Regions from separate parts of the Mycobacterium botniense genome, predicted to be linked through region 2. Evidence: riboswitches for the same ligand, from Rfam matches in the RefSeq annotation. Region 2 holds a riboswitch; each other region holds the start of a gene.
What was found. Region 2 has a riboswitch for magnesium ahead of G6N08_RS15475 (hypothetical protein). Riboswitches for the same ligand answer to the same signal wherever they lie in the genome.
Positions count from the first base shown of each region.

Region 1: another riboswitch for magnesium. It lies ahead of G6N08_RS05640 (PE family protein); the one in region 2 lies ahead of G6N08_RS15475 (hypothetical protein).
Region 3: another riboswitch for magnesium. It lies ahead of G6N08_RS14675 (Rv1535 family protein); the one in region 2 lies ahead of G6N08_RS15475 (hypothetical protein).

Region 1 covers NZ_BLKW01000002.1:1,194,275-1,201,792, forward strand. The annotation lists gene G6N08_RS05635 (TetR/AcrR family transcriptional regulator) at 1-45, shown strand, start outside; M-box (ykoK) riboswitch at 696-864, shown strand; gene G6N08_RS05640 (PE family protein) at 1,321-1,623, shown strand; gene G6N08_RS05645 (PPE family protein) at 1,580-2,977, shown strand; gene merA (mercury(II) reductase) at 3,014-4,465, opposite strand; gene merC (organomercurial transporter MerC) at 4,471-4,881, opposite strand; gene G6N08_RS05660 (heavy metal-responsive transcriptional regulator) at 5,003-5,392, shown strand; gene G6N08_RS05665 (FAD-dependent oxidoreductase) at 5,500-6,702, opposite strand; gene G6N08_RS05670 (PPE family protein) at 6,977-7,518, shown strand, end outside.
Region 2 covers NZ_BLKW01000004.1:1,185,858-1,192,706, forward strand. The annotation lists gene G6N08_RS15470 (NRAMP family divalent metal transporter) at 1-1,668, opposite strand, end outside; gene G6N08_RS15475 (hypothetical protein) at 1,784-2,239, opposite strand; M-box (ykoK) riboswitch at 2,584-2,756, opposite strand; M-box (ykoK) riboswitch at 3,117-3,289, shown strand; gene G6N08_RS15480 (PE family protein) at 3,591-3,890, shown strand; gene G6N08_RS15485 (magnesium transporter MgtE N-terminal domain-containing protein) at 3,975-5,318, shown strand; gene G6N08_RS15490 (Nramp family divalent metal transporter) at 5,315-6,849, shown strand, end outside.
Region 3 covers NZ_BLKW01000004.1:994,301-1,001,818, reverse strand. The annotation lists gene ileS (isoleucine--tRNA ligase) at 1-2,898, opposite strand, end outside; gene G6N08_RS14675 (Rv1535 family protein) at 3,502-3,753, opposite strand; M-box (ykoK) riboswitch at 4,049-4,218, opposite strand; gene G6N08_RS14670 (flavin-containing monooxygenase) at 4,358-5,824, opposite strand; gene G6N08_RS14665 (TetR/AcrR family transcriptional regulator) at 5,799-6,434, opposite strand; gene G6N08_RS14660 (NAD(P)H-dependent flavin oxidoreductase) at 6,431-7,518, opposite strand, start outside.

The DNA.
Region 1 (7,518 bases), on a different contig from region 2:
ACTGGTGCGGCTGAGCGTGAGAGCCCGCATGTAAAGACTCACTAGCCTCGGTGATATCTGACGGGTGATTGCGGTGCGATGCGGGTCTGTTAATGTCGAGCCCTAATGGCGGTAATGTCATCGATGAAGCTCGACTTGAGTTGGCACACTTAATCTTTGCAGATCTCTGTGCGAATGTGATTGCTGCTGGCCGTCGCTCAACCGTTTGCGCTTCGCGCTTTGCGCCGACCGAGCGTCGGGAAAGCAGATCTCGGACTGCCAGGCGATCACAGACACGGACGTGTTCACGCATCAGTCACTCGAAGCCGGCCTATCACATCAAATCTATTGTGCTGCAATATATCTAGTGCACATACCGAATTGTCCTACCAGGGAGCACTTGAGCCATACCACAACTGGGGAGACACCGCGGCAAAGGCGACTTCGAGAGCGGCCGCGTTCGCGCTCATCGGTATCTCCTCCCTCAGCCGGTTCGCGATGAGCCCTAAGACGGAACAGGCCCTAACACGCACGGGGCCGACTGACGCCTTCGACACCGCGCGATATCGGCTGGGTAGCTTGTCGGGCACGTGCCATCTCCAGTCATGCCAACCCTACCTTGCATATAGGTAAGGCTTCCCTATCGCTCACTCAAAAGTGTTGAGGCACATCACGTTAGCTTGACCAGTCCGAGTGGTCGTGCCAGTATTACCACGCGTGCACCTCGCTAGGTGAGGCTTCTGCACCGGACACAGGCCACTGACCCCGAACGTCGAGAGACGGGTCAGGACAGCTCCTCCCGGCCTAAGGGTTGAGCCCAAGTGGCTTCCGAAGATTGATCGGATACGCCGTGCAGTGCCGAAACCCGGACGAGTGGGGTGTCGCCGCGGTTGATCGTCAGGTGGCCCGACCCTTTTGTGCGACGTATCGGCATCCCTTGTGCCCTGGCCGTGAGGAGGTGAGAGCGAGATGAGTCCTAGTGATAGTCCCTATCCGAGTTCGGTGACCGTTTTGCTCAGATCAGTCCTCGGTTTAGTCCTCTTTAGCTGAATCAGACTGCACTGACCGAGCGTTCACGGGCACGCTTTGTTTTGCTATGCGCGCGTGTCGATTCCGAACCTAGGATTCTGCAGTTCTCGAGTTCTGGTCGCATCGTTACGGGAGGTTGTGATGTCGTTGCCGCCGCTGTGCCGAAGCTGTTCGCGGGTGTTGCCGGCGATGGTTCGCACTGCATCACCCACCTCTGGGCAGACGATGCCGAAGCTGTAGGCGTGGCTTTATCACCGACCTCGGACGCCACCGGCGCGGAGGTTAACTGCTGCACTGATAAGGAGAAGTTCGATGGCTTTTGTTGTGACACAACCGGAAACGCTCGCAGGTGCGGCGGGCGACTTGGCACGGATCGGGTCGGCGGTAGCTACGATGAACGAGGCTACTTGGGCACCGATCACTGGTGTGGTGCCGCCCGCCGCCGACCAGGTTTCGGTTTTGACGGCGCTCGAGTTCGCCGCCTACGGCCAGCTATATCGGATGCTCAGCGTTCAGGCTGAGCAGGTTCTCGACGCGTTCGTCGCTACCTTGAGGGACAGTGCTGGATCGTATGCGCTCACCGAAGCCGCCAACACTGTTGTCGCCGGGGGGTGAGGTGGTGATCGGTGTGTGGGATTTCGGGGCGCTGCCTCCAGAGATCAATTCCGGCTTGATGTATGCCGGTGCGGGCTCGTCTGCGTTGATCGCTGCCGCAAACGCGTGGGCCAGCTTGGCCCAGGAACTCGACGCGGCCGCAAGCGGCTGCGCCGCAGTGCTATCCAAGCTGACAAGTGACGCGTGGAAAGGACCGGCAGCGGCGGAGATGGCCAGCGCAGCGGCCCCCTACGTGGCGTGGCTGCACGCCAGCTCCGACCGTGCCGCCCGGGCGGCCAGCAGTGCCGCCGCCGCCGCCAACGCCTATCAGACCGCGTATGCGGCCACCGTGCCACCAGCGGTGATCGCTGCCAACCGGGCGCAGCTGGCGGCGCTGGTGGCCACCAACGTGCTGGGCCAAAACACCCCGGCCATCGCGGCCACCGAAGCCCACTACAGTCATATGTGGGCCCGCGACGCCACCGCCATGTACAGCTACGCCGGTCACTGCGCCGCCGCAGCGGCTCTCGACCCGCTGACCGCGCCCCCGGCCACCACCACCCCCGTCGGGCCGGGCGCCCAAACCGCTGCAACCGCACACGCCGCCGCGGCCGCCGCCAGCCAAACCACCCTGTCCCAACTCATCACCACCCTGCCCACCACGCTGCACACACTCGCCACCCCCTCGGCGCTAAGTTCAGCGTTGAATTCGCTGAACGTCATCGATCCGGCGAACGCCTCGTCGGCCTCAGGTTTGTCCGGCCTGCTGAATATGCTCAGCGGCCGAACCGGATCGTCATTAGGCGCCTTCCTCAACTCAGAAACACTCTCGTCCGCTTTCTCCGGTGGGTTTTTCAACCCAGAGGGCTTCCTGTCAGCGTTTCACGCATTTGACTGGATTGCGATCTACGCGGCCACCGATTACGTGCACAGCGTTATGGGCGCAGGAGCAGGCGGAGGTGTCGGGGGAGTCGGCGGGGGGGCGATATCGCAGATGGGCAGCGTCACTGCGGCCCCGCCCAGCCAAGGTGTACTCGGCGTTTTGGCTGCTGCCCACACCGGCGACGCCGCGGCCACCGCCGGTGTCGGTAAAGCCACCATGGTCGGGGGGCTGTCGGCACCACCTGCCTGGACCAGCACGGCAGCGCCAGCTGTACGTCTTGTTAGCGCCGAGAGTCCACTATCAGCTGCGACACCCTTGGCTAGCCCAATCCTCACAACCGGGATGCCGCGCCTCTCCACGGCTCGTATGGTCGGCAAAACCCCGGGTAACCGGCACAGCACGCCTGCTAACGGCACACCCGCTTACGGTATCCCTACCGACGATGGCATCCCCAGCCGATCCCTTTCCGCCCACACACCCGCCGGCGGGTAGCGGTCTAATTTCTCGACTCACGCACAATCCGTGTGTTCAGGAGGCGCAGCAGGACAGCTTGGTGACATCGGTGGTGTAGGACTGGCAGGTGATCTTGATAGCTTCGGCCATGGTCAGATACGGGGCCCAGGTGTTAGCGACCTGTTGCACGGTCATGCCGGCGGCCAGGATGTAGACCCCGGCCCCGGCGATCTCGCCGGCGTCCTTCGCGACTGCGGTGATCCCGAGGATCCGGCCGGTGTCGGCGTCGGCGACCACTTTGACGAAGCCGCGGGTGTCGCGGTTGACCACCGCCCGGGTCACGTGGTGCAGGGGCAGCACGCGGCAGTCGCAACGGATGCCGGCCGCAGCGGCCGCCTCGTCGGTCATCCCGACCGCTCCTAGCGCGGGGCTGGTGAACGTGACCCGGGGCAGGTGCGTGTAGTCGACCGAACGGTTGGCGCCGGTGAACGCGTTATCAACCACCATCGTGCCGTGCGAGGCGGCGACGTACACAAACTGGCGATGCCCGGTGACATCCCCGGCCGCCCAGATCCGCGGGTTGGACGTGGCCAGCTGATTAGTGACCACAATCTCCCCCGCATTCCCGGTCGTGACGTGCACCGCCTCGAGGTTGAGCCCCTCGGTGACCGGGGTTCGGCCCAGCGCCACCAGCAGCCGCTCAGCGGTGAACTGGTGCGGGGCGCCGGCCACCGAGGCGACCACTACCCCCTGGCCGGTGACCGGATCGGTCCGCACCGAGTCGATGCTCGCCTGGCCGACCACACGGATGCCCTCGTCGGCGAACACCTCGAGCAGAGACTGCGACGCCTCGGGCTCTTCACGGGAGGCCAGCCGGGAGCGGACCAGCATGGTGACCTTGGTGCCCAGCCGGGCAAACAGCTGGGCCTGTTCGACGGCGACGTACCCGCCGCCGAGCACCAGCAGTGTCGCGGGGACCTCCTTGAGCTCCATCGCCGTGGTCGAGGTCAGGTAGTCGACCTGGTGGAGTCCATCAATCGCGGGGACGGCGGGCCGGGAGCCGGTCGCGACCAGGTAATGCGCGGCCGCCACCAGCCTGCGGGTGCCGTCCTCGGCCATCACCTGCAGGACCGGCGCGTCCGGGGTGCCGTCGAATGAGGCGTCCCCGCGCAGCAGCGTCCAGCCGTAGTCGGCGGCGATGTCGAGGTATTTCTCCGCGCGCAACGCCTCGACCAGGGACCGCTTTCCCTCGATGAGGTCGGGCATGTCGACCGGCTCGGCACTCGTGGTGATCCCGGGGAATCGGCCGGAGTCGAGGGCCACGTGGCGGGCCTCGGCGGCGGCGAGCAGCGCCTTGGAGGGCACACACCCGGTGTTCACGCACGTTCCTCCCACTGTGGCGCGCTCGATCATCGCCACCGACTTGCCCAGCGTGGAGGCGCGGATCGCGGCGGCGAACGCCGCCCCACCCGACCCGATGACGGCAAGATCAACCCTCGTGTGTTCCACTTGGCTCAGGGGTTTCATCGGTTTCATCGGTGTTCCGCGGGCAGTTCACAGCCTTCGGGCCCGCAACGGCGGCGACGTGGCGAGACCAGGTCCCACACCGCGTAGACGACCATGACCACTAGCCCTGCGTACAGCACAACCCTTGCCGGCCCGTGAGCGAGAACACCGCTCATGAACGAAACCCACCCGATCAGAACCAGAATCGGACCGATCACCCCCAGGGCGCTGCGACGCCACTGCCGATGAGCCCCCAGTGCGTTGGCGACCAGGACGAGCACCGCGAACAGTGGCAAAACGTTGATGAAGACGTCTTCCCACCGGGACAGAAATCCCAGCCCGAGAGCGGCCCCGATAGCACCCACTGCCGGGAAACACATGGCGCACGCCATGGCCGACACCACGGTGCCCACGACGCCCACCTTGTCGGTCATCATGCGCACAATCTGTTGCACTTGGCCCTCCTGACTCGCTTGGGTAATCCGTCCGCTGGGGCCAGAATGGACCTTCCAGTACAGGTGAAGGTCAAGTCCTCAAATCACACGGGAGATAGGGGCAGTGCGGATCGGAGAGCTGGCCGCCGCCGTCGGCACCAGCACCAAAACCTTACGTTTCTACGAAGAGCAGGGCCTGCTCCCCGAAACCCAACGCACCGCCGCCGGTTACCGCGACTACCCACCCGAAGCCGTCACGAGGATCGACTTCATCCGCCGAGGCAAGGCCGCCGGGCTTACGCTCGCCCAGATCCGGCAGATCCTGCTCATCCGCGACCGTGGTCAGGCACCCTGCGAGCATGTCCGCGATCTTCTCGACACCCGACTCGCCGACCTCGACAAGCAGATCAGCAAGCTCGTCGCGCTTCGCGACACGATCGCCCACCTACGCCACCAAGCAGCCACACCCGAACCCGCCACCTGCACCGCCGAACAGGTCTGCCGATACCTGTAGTGGTGTGGCCGGGCGCTGCAGGCATCATCGTTCTCGCAGAGTGTGGCGCTGGCGGCGGCCAGGTTCCAGCGGTGGTCGGCGACAATCGCCCGGTATGGTCTGTGGCTCTAGTGGGCGTCCGGGGTTTGGACATGCTCGGGGCGAAAGCCCCGCCCAATGAGAATCGGCGGAATGAACTGCAGCGGGCCCCGGCCGACGATCGACGGGATACGGAACGGGGACAGATCACCGCTCAAATAAGGCCGGATTGCGGCGTTTTGGATAAACACCTGGCCAGCCTGGATGATCCGGGTCGGCAGCTGCCGGCGACGTTGCACGTTGGCCAGGTGAGCAGTGGTCACTCGGCCGCGGCGCAGCGGGGCGCACAGGAGATTGGCTGCGGCCACCGCATCGGCAACAGCGAGGTTGATACCGACTCCGCCCACTGGCGACATGGCATGCGCGGCATCGCCGATGCAGAGCAGCCCCGGACGCCACCACCTTTTGAGCCGGTCCACCCGCACATCGAGCTGACTGACGTCGTCCCAGGAACGCAGATCGTCGACTCGTTCACCGAGCTGCGGTCGCACCGCCACCAGGCGCTGCTTAAACGCCTCCAGCGAACCGTCCCGGGGGTTCGTCCCCTTCGGCACCAGATAGGCGACCTGCCAGTAGTCACCCCGGTAGATCATGGCCATAACAAAGCCCTTACGGATCACTGCGAACAGCTCACGGGGATCGCCCGGGCACCATCTGAGCCGAAACCACAGCACATCCATCGGGGAATACGCCCGCACGACGCGCAGCCCCGCCGCAGCCCGCACCGCCGACGTGCGGCCATCGGCGGCTATCACCAATTCAGCGCGCACCTGCAGCTCCGGTGTACGCACCCCGGCGACCCGATCGCCGTCGAAGATCAAGTCTGTCACCTCAGCGTTACGGATCAAGGTGAATTCCGGGTAGGTAGAGGCCTTTTCGGCGAGGAAGTCCAGGAAGTCCCACTGCGGCATCAACGCGACATAAGGCTGGCTGAAGCCAAGCCATTTGAGCGCACTGAAGTTGCCGAAGGTGCGAAGTGAGCCGTCAGTGTCAAAGGCAACACGATCGATCTTGGTGTGCGGCAGACGTAAGAACTCATCGATCAACCCCAGTTCGTCCATGATCCGCAGTGTGGACGGATGTACGGTGTCGCCGCGGAAATCACGCAGGAAGTCGTTGTGCTTTTCCAAGACAACAACCGGGATCCCGGCACGAGCCAGCAGCAGGGCGTGCACCAGGCCGGCGGGACCTCCACCAGCAACGCAAACCTGGGCCTGCACAATTCGGGTCATGACCTGACACTACTCACGGACACCCGCCGGTCTGTGGGCGCTGGCCGGCGGTGCAGGTCGACTGCCACCACGGTCTTGTTAGTCGGGCGATCGGCAAGGCGAGACCTCGACACATCAGGCGTTCAGGATTGTCACCGACCGTAATCCGAGGTACGGTTGGCCACCGGCTGTTTTGAGAGAACGACAACGACCATTCATCACCACGACGCCCGCCTTGACCACTATACCCTACCGGGGTATAGTTCAGACATGGTTGTGGCCGGGGTATAGTCGCATGGATCCCGCGAGGTATCACGTAACGCTCGGCACAGCCGCGGGCGCTGCAACGGGAGCCGCGGCTAGTTACACAGCCGGTGAATTCCCGGATTACGGTTCATTACCGCCGGAAGTCAACTCAGCCAAGATATATCTCGGCCCAGGCTCAGCGCCGATGCTTGCCGCGGCGACAGCGTGGGAGGTGCTCGCCGACAATTTATGTTCCGCGGCGGCCTCGTTTCGGCGGATGATCGCAGATCTGACTACCGAGGGATGGATGGGGCTGGCCTCAGTGGCGATGGCCGCGGTAGCCAGTACCTACGTGTCCTGGATGACTGACACCGTCGCGCGCGTCGAGCAGACCGCCGGCCAGGCCCGGCAGGCGGCGGCTGCCTACGAGACAGCCTTCGCGATGATGGTGCCACCCGCGGTGATTGCGGCCAACCGCGCCCAATTAGCACTGCTGGGGCGGCGAAACCCGTACGGACACCAAGCCCATGCGATCGCGGAGACCGAGGCCGACTACCACGACATGTGGGCCCACAACGCCGCCACAATGTA
Region 2 (6,849 bases):
GCGCCACGTTGCGCGGATCTTGTCGCGGAGGGCTTTGCGATCGGCACGGGTCAACCGCGGAAAGTTTTCCAATTCGTCGAGCTGTTCGGGATCGAGCGCACCGAGTGGCACGGTGTTTTCCGCATCCCGCCGGTCGGCGTACCAACCGATTGCGAACACAATGGCGGCGCCGAGCAGGCCGATTACCGCACCAACACCCAGACCACCCTCAAGTGTCTCGGTTGACAGGTTGGGGAAGAGCGTCACCGCCGTCAGCATCAGCGACAGCACGACCAGCGACCAGACGATCATCCAGGCTAAAGCGTTCTGGCGGAAAGTGTTCACCCAGGGTCCCAGCACCGGACGGTCGTTGCACAACAGCACCAAGAACACCGTCGCCGAGGGCAGCAGAACACCGCCGAGTACTTGGACGCCTTGGGTGATCAGACCGAGGACGTGGTCGGGACTAAACGCGACGGCGGCCGACACCCCAAGCAGCGCCGCGTAAGTGCCGTAAAACAAGGGGGCTTCGGTGATTTTCCAGTGCAGCGAGTGGGGTTTGCCCAGGGCGTCACCGAGCGCATAGGTGGTGGATAATCCGATCACGTTGGCGCCGATCAGCGAACAGTCCAACAAGACAACAGCGAAGAGGACGCCAACCGGATGCCCGACATGGTCGGACAGTTGAGACGCGACCGCTCCAGCGTCGGTGAATCTACCGGCAGCGCTCGTCCCGCCCAACCCGAATGCGGTCACCGCCATCAACGCTATCGCCCCGCCAATCACACCGACGATGCCGATGATCAGGTCGGCTCGACCGTAGTGCATCCATCTGGGCGTGATCCGTTTGTCGACGACGTTGGATTGCTGAAAGAACAACTGCCACGGTGCCACGGTGGTGCCAACTATCGCCAGGATCACCATCAAGACGATGGAATCAGGCTCACCCGGTAGCGAAGGCACCAGCCCTCGGAAACTTTTGCCCAAGGTGGGATGTACCAGCAGCACCACCGGGACAAGGGTCAGATTCACCGTAATGAGCACGAACATCATTTGCTCCCAACGGCGGAACGAACCACCGGCCACAACGCCGAACAGCAACACCGCAGCCGTCGGGATGGCGATCGTCTTGGGACAGCCCAGAAATCCGAGCGCCAGCGATACACCGATGAATTCCGTGACGATTGTCAACGCATTGAGAATCAACAGGTCACCGATGCTGAATGCGCCCCAGAACTTGCCGAACCGTTCGAAAATCAGCCGGGCATGACCTACCCCGGTGACCGCACCCAACCGCAGCACCATCTCCTGGTTCACGTACAGCACCGGGATCATCAACACTAATGTCCACAGCAGACTCATTCCGTAGTTCTGCCCGACCTCCGCATAAGTCGCTACACCACCGGCGTCGTTATCACCGGTCATGACGATCAGTCCCGGACCAGCGACGACCAGTAGTGTTCGCAGCTGCTGCCGGCGGTTGCCTGTTGGGGCAGTGGTGTCGCGTGCGATGCGGCCGAAAGCACCGATAATGTCGCCGAGATGCGCTGAGTTCGGCGCCGCCGACCCGGGTGCTTTTGGTACGAGTCCAGGTGTGACGTGCTGCCCGCTGTGACGCGTGCCGCCGCGGACTGCCGCTGCGTCACCGACGGCGACGGCAACGCGTGGTTCAGCGGAGATTTCGGTCATCACGATCTTCGCAATCTGTACGACAGTCGTGGGTGGTATGGCAGACGGTCAACCGCGCGCTGATCCGCGAGTGTCCGCGAGCGAGAAACGCCGCCCCGACTGTGGGGCGAATCCCTTAACTTGCCGCGTGTTCCGGGTGCGCTACCACACGCCGCTGCCGGCGAGACGCCTGGATGGGGAGCCGGCGGACACTGCGAGCGGCATCTTGGCTCCATGGTTGGCCCACTGCTGCACCATCAACCTGGGGTTCAGTGAAATGCATTGCATGCCAAGGATTTTTAGATACTTGTGCTCCTTGGGGCAGCTTTTTACCGATGCGGCTGCGGTAGTAGGACCATGGCTGCCGCTGCTCAGGCGGGGTGCCCACCATCTGGTCGAGCAGGTTGGTCGCATGCAGGGCTAAGGCGACGTGATGCTGAGCACGGCCTAAATCGCTGAACGCCCGGAACACGTCATCCTGGCCAGCGCGGGGGACCGTTGTCCCCGAGAGTAGTTCTAGTGCGCCGAACAGTGCGGCGCGGATGTCTCCGCACGCCCGGTGAATCTGGCGCTCGGGATTGGGTGGAGCCATCAGTTATCCCCCTGATATGCCTGTCTACCAACAAAGGATGCGGTCGTCTGTGTTGATGAGCCCGACCGGCTAACACGCAGGATCGCGAACTCGCCAGCGCTATGCGGGCGTGCCACATTGCCCCGCATACTGATAGCACGCAGGATTAGCGAGTCAGCGTCCGGAAAGCCTTACGCGGCAGAACGAATGCCGCTACGGGTTCGGGACGAAACGGATTCCGGATACGCCCATGGACTATCGCTCGGACTCATTCGCCCTCACCTCCTCGCGGCCAGGACACACGCGGGCGTCACTACAGTACACGCACGGAAGGGGATCGAGCGCCCGGCACTGACGGAGCCGAGCACGCACCCCTTTCGTCGGAGCTTTGGCACTGCACGGCGTATCCGGATCGGATCCGGAAGCCACTTGGGCTCAACCCTTGTGCCGGGAAGAGCTGTCCTGACCCGGGGCGTCTCTCGACGTTCGGGGTCAGTGGCCTGTATCCACGCAGACGCCTCACCTACCGAGGTGCTTGCCGTTTTATCGTGGCACCGAGACGGGCTACTCGTCAACGTTTCAGCGAAACTTCCACCAGGCCGTCCGATCGGCACGCTCGGGTCCTGCGCCCCAGAGCAGGCTGGGCCGGCAATCGGATGCCAGATCCACTCCACGTGCGATTTCCCGGTTGGCGGGCCAAGCCGGCTGTCAGCAACGACTCTGCTGCCGTGTGCTTTTGGCGCGACGCGAATCTGCGTGAGCAGCCGGGTCCGCCACTGAGCTGCGATGAGCTCTGCACCCGCCGACATCAAGGCTGTGCACCCCGGTAAGCCAGTTCTGCGTTGTATCCGCGCTGTCGGGTTGACTCCGGCTGGCCTTAGTGCCACCATTGCCGATGCATGCACCTCGCTAGGTGAGGCGTCTGCACGGATACAGGCCACTGACCCCTAACGTCGAGAGACGCCCCGGGTCAGGACAGCTCTTCCCGGCACAAGGGTTGAGCCCAAGTGGCTTCCGGATCCGATCCGGATACGCCGTGCAGTGCCAAAGCTCTGACGAGTGGGGTACCTCATCCGGCTGATCCGCCGGTTGGACCTTGCCCCGTTGTGCAACCTGAGTCCATCCGCGTGTGTCCTGGCCGCGAGGAAGTGAGAGCGAAATGAGTTCCAGTGATCCTCCTTATCGGGGTTCGGTAGCCGTTTCGTTCGAGCCCGAGCCTGGCAACATATCCGTTTTCTGAATCGGCTCGCGTCGCTTCAGATCGTTAATTTCAGTCCACGCTTTGTGGGCTCGCCGAATTTTGTCCTGCCCTGAAAACCGTGAGGCGGTTTCCGCGGATTGCATTGTCTTTTGAATTTGAAAGGGACGCCCGATGTCTTTCGTGACCACACAACCCGAAATGCTGGCCGCGGCAGCCAGCCAGTTACAGGAGATCGGCTCCGCGCTCGCTGCGCAGAACGCGGCTGCTGCGGCCCCGACGGCCGGAGTGGTGCCCGCTGCGGCCGACGAGGTATCCGCAATGACGGCAGCACAATTCGCAGCGCATGCCAAGGCGTATCAGGCCGTCAGCGCACAAGCCACTGCGATCCACAACATGTTTGTGACTATCTTGCGGGTCAGCGCCGACTCCTACGGCGCCACCGAAGTAGCTAACGCGGCGACAGTTCTGTGAACGTTTGGGATACGCGTCTGCCGGATTTTGCCCGGTATTTCTGACCAACACGCAACGCGTGAAAAGCATCGAGAAGGTACCGCCATGAACATGCCAGCTGTCGAACCGTGCGATGTCGGCACCAGCCGCTCAGTCATCCATTTGTCGCAGTTGCTGCGGAGCCCTGTGATGACGCCTTCTGGTGAGGCAGTTGGCCGAGTTGATGACATCATTGTGCGGCTACGCGGCGCGGAGGCTTATCCGTTGGTGACCGGCCTGGTGGCCGGTGTCGGTGGCCGGCAAGTCTTCGTGGGTAGCCAGTCCATCGATTGGTTCGGTCCGGACTGGATAACTTTGAGCCACAATGAGATTGATCTGCGTCGTTTCGAGCGCCGCCCTGGTGAGGTGCTGTTACGCGCCGACGTGCTGGGCTATCGGCTGATCGACGTTCCCGCAGGCAAACTGGTCCACGCCTACGATGTCGAGCTTGAACACAACACAGAAGGCTGGGTGCTCAGGCGGCTGGACACCCGGCGCCCACCACGTCTGTTCGGACTGCTCAAGACTCCCGGCGGTCATCCTGCCCGCGACTGGAAGGCCTTTGAGCCGCTGATCGGGCATAGCTGGTCGATGGCCGTGCGCCGGGTTTCTGGGCGAGTGGCGGCGCTTAAGCCAGCGCAAATCGCCGATCTGCTCGAAGAGGCCGACCAGGCCGAAGGCGGGGAAATCCTGGACCGAGTTCGCTGCCACCCGGAGCTGGAAGCCGACGTTTTCGAGGAACTCGATCCGGACAAGGCCAGCCGACTGCTCGACGACATGCCCGACGACGAGGTGGCCGGCCTCCTCAGCCGGATGCGCGCCGACGACGCCGCCGACGCGATCATCGACCTACGCCAGTCCCGCCGCCGGCGGGTTCTCGATTTGATGCCTGGTCCGCAATGCCTAAAAATCCTGACCCTTTTGGGCTTTAACCCGAATAGCGCGGGGGGATTGATGACGGTCGACTTCGTCTGCTGCGACACGCAAGCCACGGTCGCAGACGCGCTCGCCGTGATCGGCAGTGCGTTGACAATCCAGCCCGAGGCGCTTTTGCAGATGCACGTCCTCAATGATCGGGGTCGGCTGAGCGGTGTGGTTTCACTGGTTGCGTTGGTGCAGTCCCGCCCGATGGATATGGTCGCGACACTGATGGATTCGGATCCAATTCGGGTATCCCCGGACGCCGATCTGGCTGAAGTTGCGATGCTCATGGCCGACTACGACCTGCACACCATCCCTGTCGTCGACGACGAGGACCGAATGCTGGGTGTCGTCACCGTCGATGACGTTCTCAAGATCACTGTTCCCGACGACTGGCGCCGACGGGAAGCCGGCCCATGCCCAATACGGGGATCGCTCTCAGTAACCGAGACTGCGGCCTGCGCCGACACAGGATGTGAGTGGCCGTGACCGCCCTGGACCCCGGTACCGTCGACGCCGCAATACCTGCGCCGCCGCGCACAGCCGTTTTAGACAGCGCCCATGTCGGTGACATCGAGGGTGCCCTGGGCCGGATCAGCATCACTGATATCGAGCGCCCGCGCACCCTCAGGGTCCGCCTGGCAACACTACTGGCGATCATCGGGCCTGGTTTGATCGTGATGGTCGGTGACAACGACGCCGGAGGCGTTGCGACCTATGTCCAGGCCGGGCAAAACTACGGTTACAGCCTGCTGTGGGTGCTGCTGCTGTTGATCCCGGTGCTCATCGTCAACCAGGAGATGGTTGTCCGGCTCGGAGCAGTCACCGGAGTTGGTCACGCGCGGTTGATCAACGAACGTTTCGGCCGGGGCTGGGGCGCCTTCTCAGTCGGTGACCTGTTCCTGCTGAACTTTCTGACCCTCGTCACCGAATTCATCGGCATAACGTTAGCGGCCGACTGTATGGGCATTCCCCGATCGATAGTTGTCCCATTCGCCGCGATCACACTGATCGCAATCATGACTACCGGCAGCTTTCGGCGCTGGGAACGCGCGATGCTGGTGTTCATTGCCATCACCTTGCTGCAGATTCCCATGTTGCTCATGTCCCATCCGGATTGGGGAAATGCAGCGAAATCCTTTGTCACCCCCCGGATTAACGGTGGAGTCACTTCCGACGCAGTGCTACTGATCATCGCGATCGTCGGCACTACAGTCGCCCCCTGGCAACTGTTCTTTCAGCAGTCCAATGTTGTCGACAAACGCATTACGCCGCGTTTCATCAGCTACGAGCGAGCCGACACCACGCTTGGCGCGTTCGTTGTGGCGCTCGGCGCAGCGGCTTTGATGATGACCGGTGACTGGGCCGCTCGCGCTACCCACAGCCGTGGAGGTTTCGTCGACGCCGGTACGCTTGCCCACCTGCTTGGCCAGCATAACCCCATCCTCGGGTCGGTGTTCGCGATCGTGCTGCTCAACGCCTCGATCATCGGCGCTGCGGCGGTTACCCTCTCCACCAGCTACGCGTTCGGAGATGTGTTCGGAACCAAACATTCTCTGCACCGCAGCTTCGCGGACGCCAAACCCTTCTACCTGTCCTACACCGCGATGGTCGTGGCTGCCGCCGTGATCGTACTTATCCCCGGTGCACCTCTCGGTTTGATCACCACCGGTGTGCAAGCGCTAGCCGGGTTGCTGCTGCCCAGCGCGACGGTATTCCTACTGCTGTTATGCAACGATCGGGAAGTCCTGGGCCCCTGGGTAAACCGGCCGTGGCTCAATGCGGTCGCCGGTGTCATTGTCGGGGCGTTGTTGCTGCTCTCGGGAATCTTGATGGCAACAACGATTTTCCCCAAGCTCGACGTGGTCTCTATCGCACGTCATCTGACGGTCGGTCTTGTGGTATGCGCAGCGGTCACTTTTCTGGTTCTGCGCAGCTTCGGCGGTGCACGGCCAAAGCCTCTCATTCCTCACCGCTTTTCGCGCGGCACGGCCGCCACTGATCGTGCCACCTGGCGGAT
Region 3 (7,518 bases), 190 kb from region 2:
GCGGTCCTTGGCCCAACCCTCGGCTTCCAGTTCAGGGGTCACCGTGCCGTCCAGCACAACCAAGCCGTCGCCTCCGGGCAGCGCGGCCGTGTATTCCGGATCAGCGGCAACCAGGCGGGAACTGAACTCGTCGGGTTGCAACACAGCCGGACCCGCGGTCAGCGTGCCGTCCGGGTTCACCACACCCTCACCCGCCTTGACCGCCTTGATGGCCGCCTGCACATCTTTACCCAGCCGCGGCCCGGCGACTCGCGCGTTCACAGTGAGCTCGAAGCGGCCGTAGGTGGCGATTGCGTCGGTGAGTTCGACTGTCTTGACGTTAAGTTCATCGGCGATCAACTCCGTGAACGGCTCCAGGCGTCGTGGATTCTCCACCGCCACCGTCAGTTTGGGAAGTGGCAGCCGCACGCGCAGCTTGTGCGCCTTGCGCAGCGATGACGCCACCGAGCACACCTCGCGGACCTGATCCATCGCCGCGGCCAATTCCGTATCGGCGGGCACATCGTCGGCGGCCGGCCAGTCGGTCAGGTGTACCGACCGTTGGCCGGTGATACCACGCCAGATGATCTCGGTGATCAGCGGCAGCAGCGGCGCGGCCAGCCGTGCGGTCACCTCCAGCACGGTGTGCAACGTGTCGATGGCGTCGGCGTCTTCGTCCCAAAACCGCTGGCGGGAGCGTCGCACATACCAATTCGTCAGTGCTTCGGTGAACCGGCGCAGCTGCTCGCAGGCACCCGAGATATCGCACACGTCCAAATCAGCTGTGAGGCCCTGGCGCAGTGCGGCGAGCTTGGCCAGGATATAGCGGTCCAGCACATGCGGGGAGTCAGTCCGCCAAGTACCGACTTGTGGTGCATACAAAACCAAAAAGCTGTAGGTGTTCCACAGCGGCAGCAGCACCTGCCGCACCGCCTCGCGAATACCCTGCTCGGTGACGATCAGGTTCCCGCCGCGCAGGATTGGGGAGGACATCAAAAACCAGCGCATAGCGTCCGATCCGTCCCGGTCGAACACCTCGGTCACGTCGGGATAGTTGCGGCGCGACTTGCTCATCTTTTGTCCGTCGTAACCCAGCACAATCCCGTGGGCCACACAGGTTTTGAATGCCGGACGGTCGAACAACGCGGTGGCCAGCACGTGCAGGGTGTAAAACCAGCCTCGAGTCTGCCCGATGTATTCGACGATGAAGTCCCCCGGGTAGTGGTGGTGGAACCAGTCGCGGTTCTCAAACGGGTAATGCACCTGCGCATAGGGCATCGACCCGGAATCGAACCACACGTCGAACACATCCGGGATGCGCCGCATCGTCGACTGCCCGGTGGGATCGTCGGGGTTGGGCCGGGTGAGTTCGTCGATGTAGGGTCGGTGCAGATTATCGGGACGCACCCCGAAATCACGCTCGAGTTCGTCGAGGCTGCCGTAGACGTCGATGCGCGGATAAGCCGGGTCGTCGGATACCCACACCGGAATGGGAGTGCCCCAGTATCGGTTTCGCGAGATCGACCAGTCGCGTGCACCCTCCAGCCACTTACCGAACTGCCCGTCTTTGACATGCTCGGGATACCAGGTGATCTGCCGGTTCAGCTCGACCATACGGTCCCGGAATGCGCTGACCTTCACAAACCATGAGGACACCGCCCGGTAGATCAGCGGGTTGCGGCACCGCCAGCAGTGCGGGTAGGGGTGCTCGTAGGTTTCCTGGCGCAGCAGCACCGCGCCGTTGGCTGCGGCCGCTCCGCTGCCGTTCTTCAAGTCGCGGATGATATTCGGGTTAGCCTCGAAAACGTGCTGGCCCTGATAGTCGGGCACGGTGGCGTCGAAGCGGCCGGTGCAGTCCACGGGTGTGACCGGAACAATGCCGGCCGCATCGGCGGTCTCCATGTCGTCCTCGCCGTACGCCGGCGCTAAGTGCACGATACCGGTGCCGTCCTCCGTCGTGACGAAACCACCCGCCAGTACCTGAAAGGCGTTGGCAGAGTTCATGAAATACGGAAACGGCGGCAGGTAGCGCAGGCCCACCAGGTCAGCGCCGCGGTAAGTTCCCAAGATCTGGGGATGCTGCCCGAGCTCGCGGGTATAGGCGCTCAGCCGGGCCTGGGCCAGGACGAAACGCCGCTGCCCTGCCCGCAGGTGCACGTAGGTGACGTCAGGGTTGACGGCAACCGCCTGATTCGACGGCAACGTCCAGGGTGTCGTCGTCCACACCAACAGATACGCACCGGCCACTTCGCCGTCGAGCACGCGGAAACCGACCGTGATCGCCGGATCTTGGCGATTTTGGTAGACGTCGTCGTCCATCCGCAGTTCGTGGTTGGACAACGGGGTTTCATCGCGCCAGCAGTACGGCAACACCCGGTAGCCCTCATAGGCAAGACCCTTGTCCCACAATTGTTTGAACGCCCAGATCACCGACTCCATGTAGGAGAGATCCAGCGTCTTGTAGTCGTTGTCGAAGTCGACCCAGCGGGCCTGGCGAGTCACATAAGCGCGCCACTCGTCGGTGTAGCGCAGCACCGCCTCCCGGCACACCGCGTTGAACGCGGCGATGCCCATCGCGTCGATCTGGGATTTGTCGGTAATCCCGAGCTGTTGCTCGGCTTCGATTTCGGCGGGCAGGCCGTGGGTGTCCCAGCCGAAGCGGCGCTCCACCTGGTAGCCGCGCATGGTGCGGTAACGCGGCACGATGTCCTTCACGTAGCCGGTCAGCAGGTGCCCATAGTGCGGCAGGCCGTTGGCGAACGGCGGGCCGTCGTAGAACACATACTCCGGGGCACCGGCACGCCGCCTGATGCTGGCGCGGAAGGTGTCATCGCGGGCCCAGTACTCGAGCACCTCGAGTTCCAGCGCCGGGAAATCGGGTGCCCCGCCGGCCAGCTTCGGGTAGGTGTGCGCGGCCACTGTGTCGTCTCCTGTGCCAACTGCCGGGCCCGGGGACGACGACGCGCCGGTGCGCGAGCGCCGCGGTACCACCCCGCTTGCCGCGCGTGCACGCGGCCGCTCAATTGAGGGCTGTGACGGGCCTACCCGTTCGGGTCTACTGGGCCTGGCTGGCTGTTCTTCCGAAGGCTCCCCGGTGATGGCCGGATCGACGCCGTTGTGCCAATTCTACGGGCAGCCACCGCCCCACGCCCGCCGGCCCGGACCGGTGCGCCGATATCGTCCACACCCCAGCTATGCCCACGGGTTCTGCGGCGATCTCGGTGCGGGGGCTCCGCCGGTGGTCAAGCGCGCACCGACCGGCGATGTTGACACCCGCCTCGGCGAGCACGCAGCCGCCCCCGTCAGCGCGAAGCGCACCGCTCGCCGCGGCGTTTTCCCGGCACGGGTCGCCGTTGGTGAAATCCCCTCAGCGAGGGTCACCGTCGCCGAGTGCGGTGCGCAGCGTGATCAGCCCAGCCACGCCAAGGGGTTGCCACACGGCAGCACGACGGCTGCCGTGTGGCAACCCCTTGGACGTCTGATCACTCAACGCGCCGGCGGGGAGCGGTGACTCGGCGGTCATCAAGCCAAGACCTCTAGCACGCCCACGCGCAGCAGGGCGGCGTAGAGCTGGCGCAGCGGGATGCACAACAACCACGCGGCACCTTCCACCAGCGGGTCTCCTCCGACACCAAACGGCTGGGTGTCGCGCCGCTTGACCACTTTCTTCGGCGCTGCCGCCGACTCCGGCGCCGGAACGGCCCTGAGCTGCGGTGCACGGGCAGCAGGGGCGGGCACTCTCGTGTCTACGTCGTCCCACAGAACAGCAGTCATGGTTGCCTCCTCTACACGGAAATCAATCGGACACTGACGTGACTGACTGTTCCGCCCCGTAAACGGTTCCCGGCGCCAGGCAGACCGCCTGGCCGTTGAGGCAACTCGCGTGTGTGCTAGCCCCGTCTAGCTGGAAACGCCGTGCCGGAGACCGGATCGGGACGAAACCAGGCCCGGATATCGACCCGGACTAGAACTGGAACTCATTAGTCCCTCACCTCCTCGCAGCACCAGTGCGGCAACCCGCACAACGTCCCAGCACGCAAAGGAGCACAGAATCCGGCAAGAGCCGAAGACCGCACCCCACTCGTCAGAGCTTCGACACCACACGCCGTATCCGGAAACCCGGAAGCCACTTGGGCTCAACCCTTAAGCCGGGAGGAGCTGTCCTGACCCTGGGCGTCTCTCGACGTTCGGGGTCAGTGGCCTATATCCGTGTGGCCGCCTCGCCTAACGAGGTGCTACCTCTCCGATGATGCACGAACAACGTGAGCAGGTCAATTTAGTCCCGGTCGATGTCGCTGATTCTTTACGGATTCATGACCTCTACCCAGGTCGCCACAGGCCCTGTGGTCGACGCGGGACTACGCGGGACTACGCGGGACTAGATGAGTTCGTAGTCGGCCAGGTCTGGGCGAGCCATGGCCTCCTGGAAACGGGTGAAACTCCAGGGCCAGGCCACCGGCACCCCGCGGTCATCGAGGTACCAACTGCGGCACCCGGTCACCCACACCGTTTTGCGAGCTGCTTCCACCCGCTCGGCCTCGAAACGGGACGTGGCGTGGTGGCTGGCGCTGATCTGGGAATACCGGCCGCGCGCCAACAGCTCGATGAGCTGTATGAGATAGCCGAACTGGGCCTCGGCGACATCGATCAGCGAGAAGTTCCCCACCGGGCCGTTGGGCCCGTTGAGCATGAACAGGTTGGGAAAATCGGGCACTGACACCGACAAGTACGCGTAGGGACGCGGCGTCCACATCTCGTCGAGGCAGACACCTGCGCGCCCCCTGACCTGCATCGGCCGCAGGAAGCGATCCACCTGGAAGCCGGTGGCCAGCACCAGCACGTCGAGCCGATGCAGCACGCCGTCGGCGGTGCGCACCCCCTCGGGCTCGACGCGCTCGATGGGCTCGGTGATCAGATGGGCGTTGGGCCGCTGGATGGCCTGGTAGAAGTTCGCCGAGATGATCAACCGCTTGCAGCCGGCCCGGTAGTCCGGACGCAGTTTCTCGCGCAGCCCGGGATCGGTGACACTGTCCTCCAGATTGGCGCGGGCGGCGTTTTCCAGCTTTTTCAACGCTGCCGAATCGGCGTCGACGACCGCGTTGGCGAAGCTTTGGATGAAGCCGGCGTTGAGTTCGGTGCGCAGCGCGGTCAGCGCCGACGGGTCGGCCCGGTAGCGGGCCCGGTCGGCTTCCGGGATGGGGGGGTTGTCCACCGGCAAAATCCACTGCGGAGTGCGTTGAAACAGAAAGAACTCAGCGACGACGTCGGTGACCGCGCCGGTGATCTGCACCGCCGATGACCCGGTGCCGATCACCCCCAGCCGCGCGCCGGCCAGGGGCACACTGTGGTCCCAGCGGGCGCTGTGGAACACGCGGCCGGCGAACTCGTCAAGCCCGTCGATGTCGGGATAACGCGGGTGATGCAGGACACCCGTGGCGGCGATCACCACATCGGCCGCGTCCTGTTCACCGGTCGAGGTCGTCACGCGCCAGCGAGTTCCGTCGTGGTCCAGGCGGCAGACTTCCTGGCCGTAGCGGATCAATCGATCGACACCGTGACGGCGCGCGACGGCCTCGAAGTAGGCCAGAATCTCCGGGCCCGGCGCAAACGTGTGGCTCCACTCCGGGTTGGGGGCGAACGTGTAGGTGTACAGGTGCGACGGTACGTCGCAGGAGATGCCGGGGTAGGTGTTCTCGCGCCAGGTGCCGCCGAGGCGGTCGGCCTTCTCGTAGACGGTGATGTCACTGAAACCCGCCTCGCGCAGCTTGATGGCGCTCAGTATTCCCGCCATCCCGGCCCCGATGACGACGAAACGCACCTCAGTCCCTCCGGGGTCGTAACCCATTGAGCGCCAGCGAGACGACGAAGTCTGCGACTTCGGCGGCCGAGACGCCGTCGTCGGTGTTCAACCGGCGGTGGGCCAGCTGACCGATCAGCGCCGCCAGCGTGTAGGCCACCATCCGCGGCGGAGCGGCCACTACCTCACCGCGTTCCTGGGCGGCGGTGATGAAACTTTCAATATCGTCGATAAAACGCTCATAGATGCCGCCGAGGTGCTTTTCGAAGCGATCGCCGAGCGCATAAGCGTCCCGAAACAGCAGTTTGACGGTCGCCTTGTCCGCTTCGAAGAACTCGAACGTGGCCCGCACCGCGGTGCGAAACAACGCCTCCGCGCTGCCGGCTGGTTCGTCGAGCGCGGCCAGCGCCGCGGCCAGATGAGTGCGCAGCGCCTCTTCTTCGCCGGCCATCAACGCGTGAAACAACTCGTCTTTGGAGTCGAAATACCAGTAAATCAACCCGTAGGCGAGGCCGGCTTCTTTGGCGATGTCGGCGATGGTGGTGGCGTGAAAACCCTTGCGCGCGAACACCTCTTTGGCCGCACCCATAATCTGGTCACGACGCAGAGACTTGTCTTCGTCGCTGACCGCGCGACGCCGCCGGGCCGGCGCGGTCATCGGTCCACCAGGTGTTCGAGACGCCCGACCGCGTCGATGAACTCTTCGACCATGTCCAGCACCACCGATCGGACCGGCCGCACCTTGTCCAGTGAGCCGACAACCTGCCCGACGAAGTAGGTGGCCAGTTCGCGGGCCTTGGCGCCGGGCTGGCTGGCGGCCTGGTTGATGCGCAGCTGCGGTTCGGCCACCAGCGCGCTTTGCAGCGGCATACCCAGCGGGCCGGGACTGTCGGGGCGCTCCCACTCGTCGGTCCAGGCGGTGCGCAGCATCCGGGCCGGCTTGCCGGTCAGGGAGCGCGACCGCACGGTGTCCGACGAGGTGGCGGCCAGGAACTTCTCCTTGACCACCGGGGGGGTCTCGGCTTCCTCGGTGGTCAGCCACACCGACCCGCACCACACGCCTTCGGCGCCCAGCGCCAGGGCCGCCGCGATCTGGCGGCCGCGCGCGATTCCGCCCGCGGCCAGAACCGGTATCGGCGACACCGCATCGACAACCTCGGGAACCAGCACCATCGTCGCCACCTCCCCGGTGTGACCACCGGCCTCGGTGCCTTGCGCGACGATCAAGTCCACGCCGGCGGCGGCGTGCCGCAGCGCATGCTGCCGGGTGCCGGCCAGGGCGGCCACCAGCACGTCGTGGTCATGGGCGCGTTCGACCAGGTCGGGTGGCGGGGGGCCGAGCGCGCTGGCGATCAGCCGGATGTCGTGGGCGAAGGCGACGTCGAGCAGCGGCTCGTACCCCTTCGGGGAAATGTTCAGCCCGGCGGTGGGCGGCAACAACCTCTCGTCGCTGGGCGTTGCGATCCCGTACCGGCCCAGCATGTCCTCGACGAACGCCCGGTGCTCCTGGGGCAACAGCGCCCGCACCTGTTTGGCGTCGATACCCCCCTGCTCGGCACCCACATATTTGGGCGGCAACAGCAGATCGACACCGTAAGGCTTGCCGCCGGTCTGCTGCTCGATCCAGTCCAGTTCGGTCTGCAGGCGCTCGGGACTGTGCGCGACGGCGCCGAGAATCCCGAAGCCGCCGGCATGAGACACCGCGGCCACCACGTCCCGGCAGTGGCTGAAGGCGCAGATCG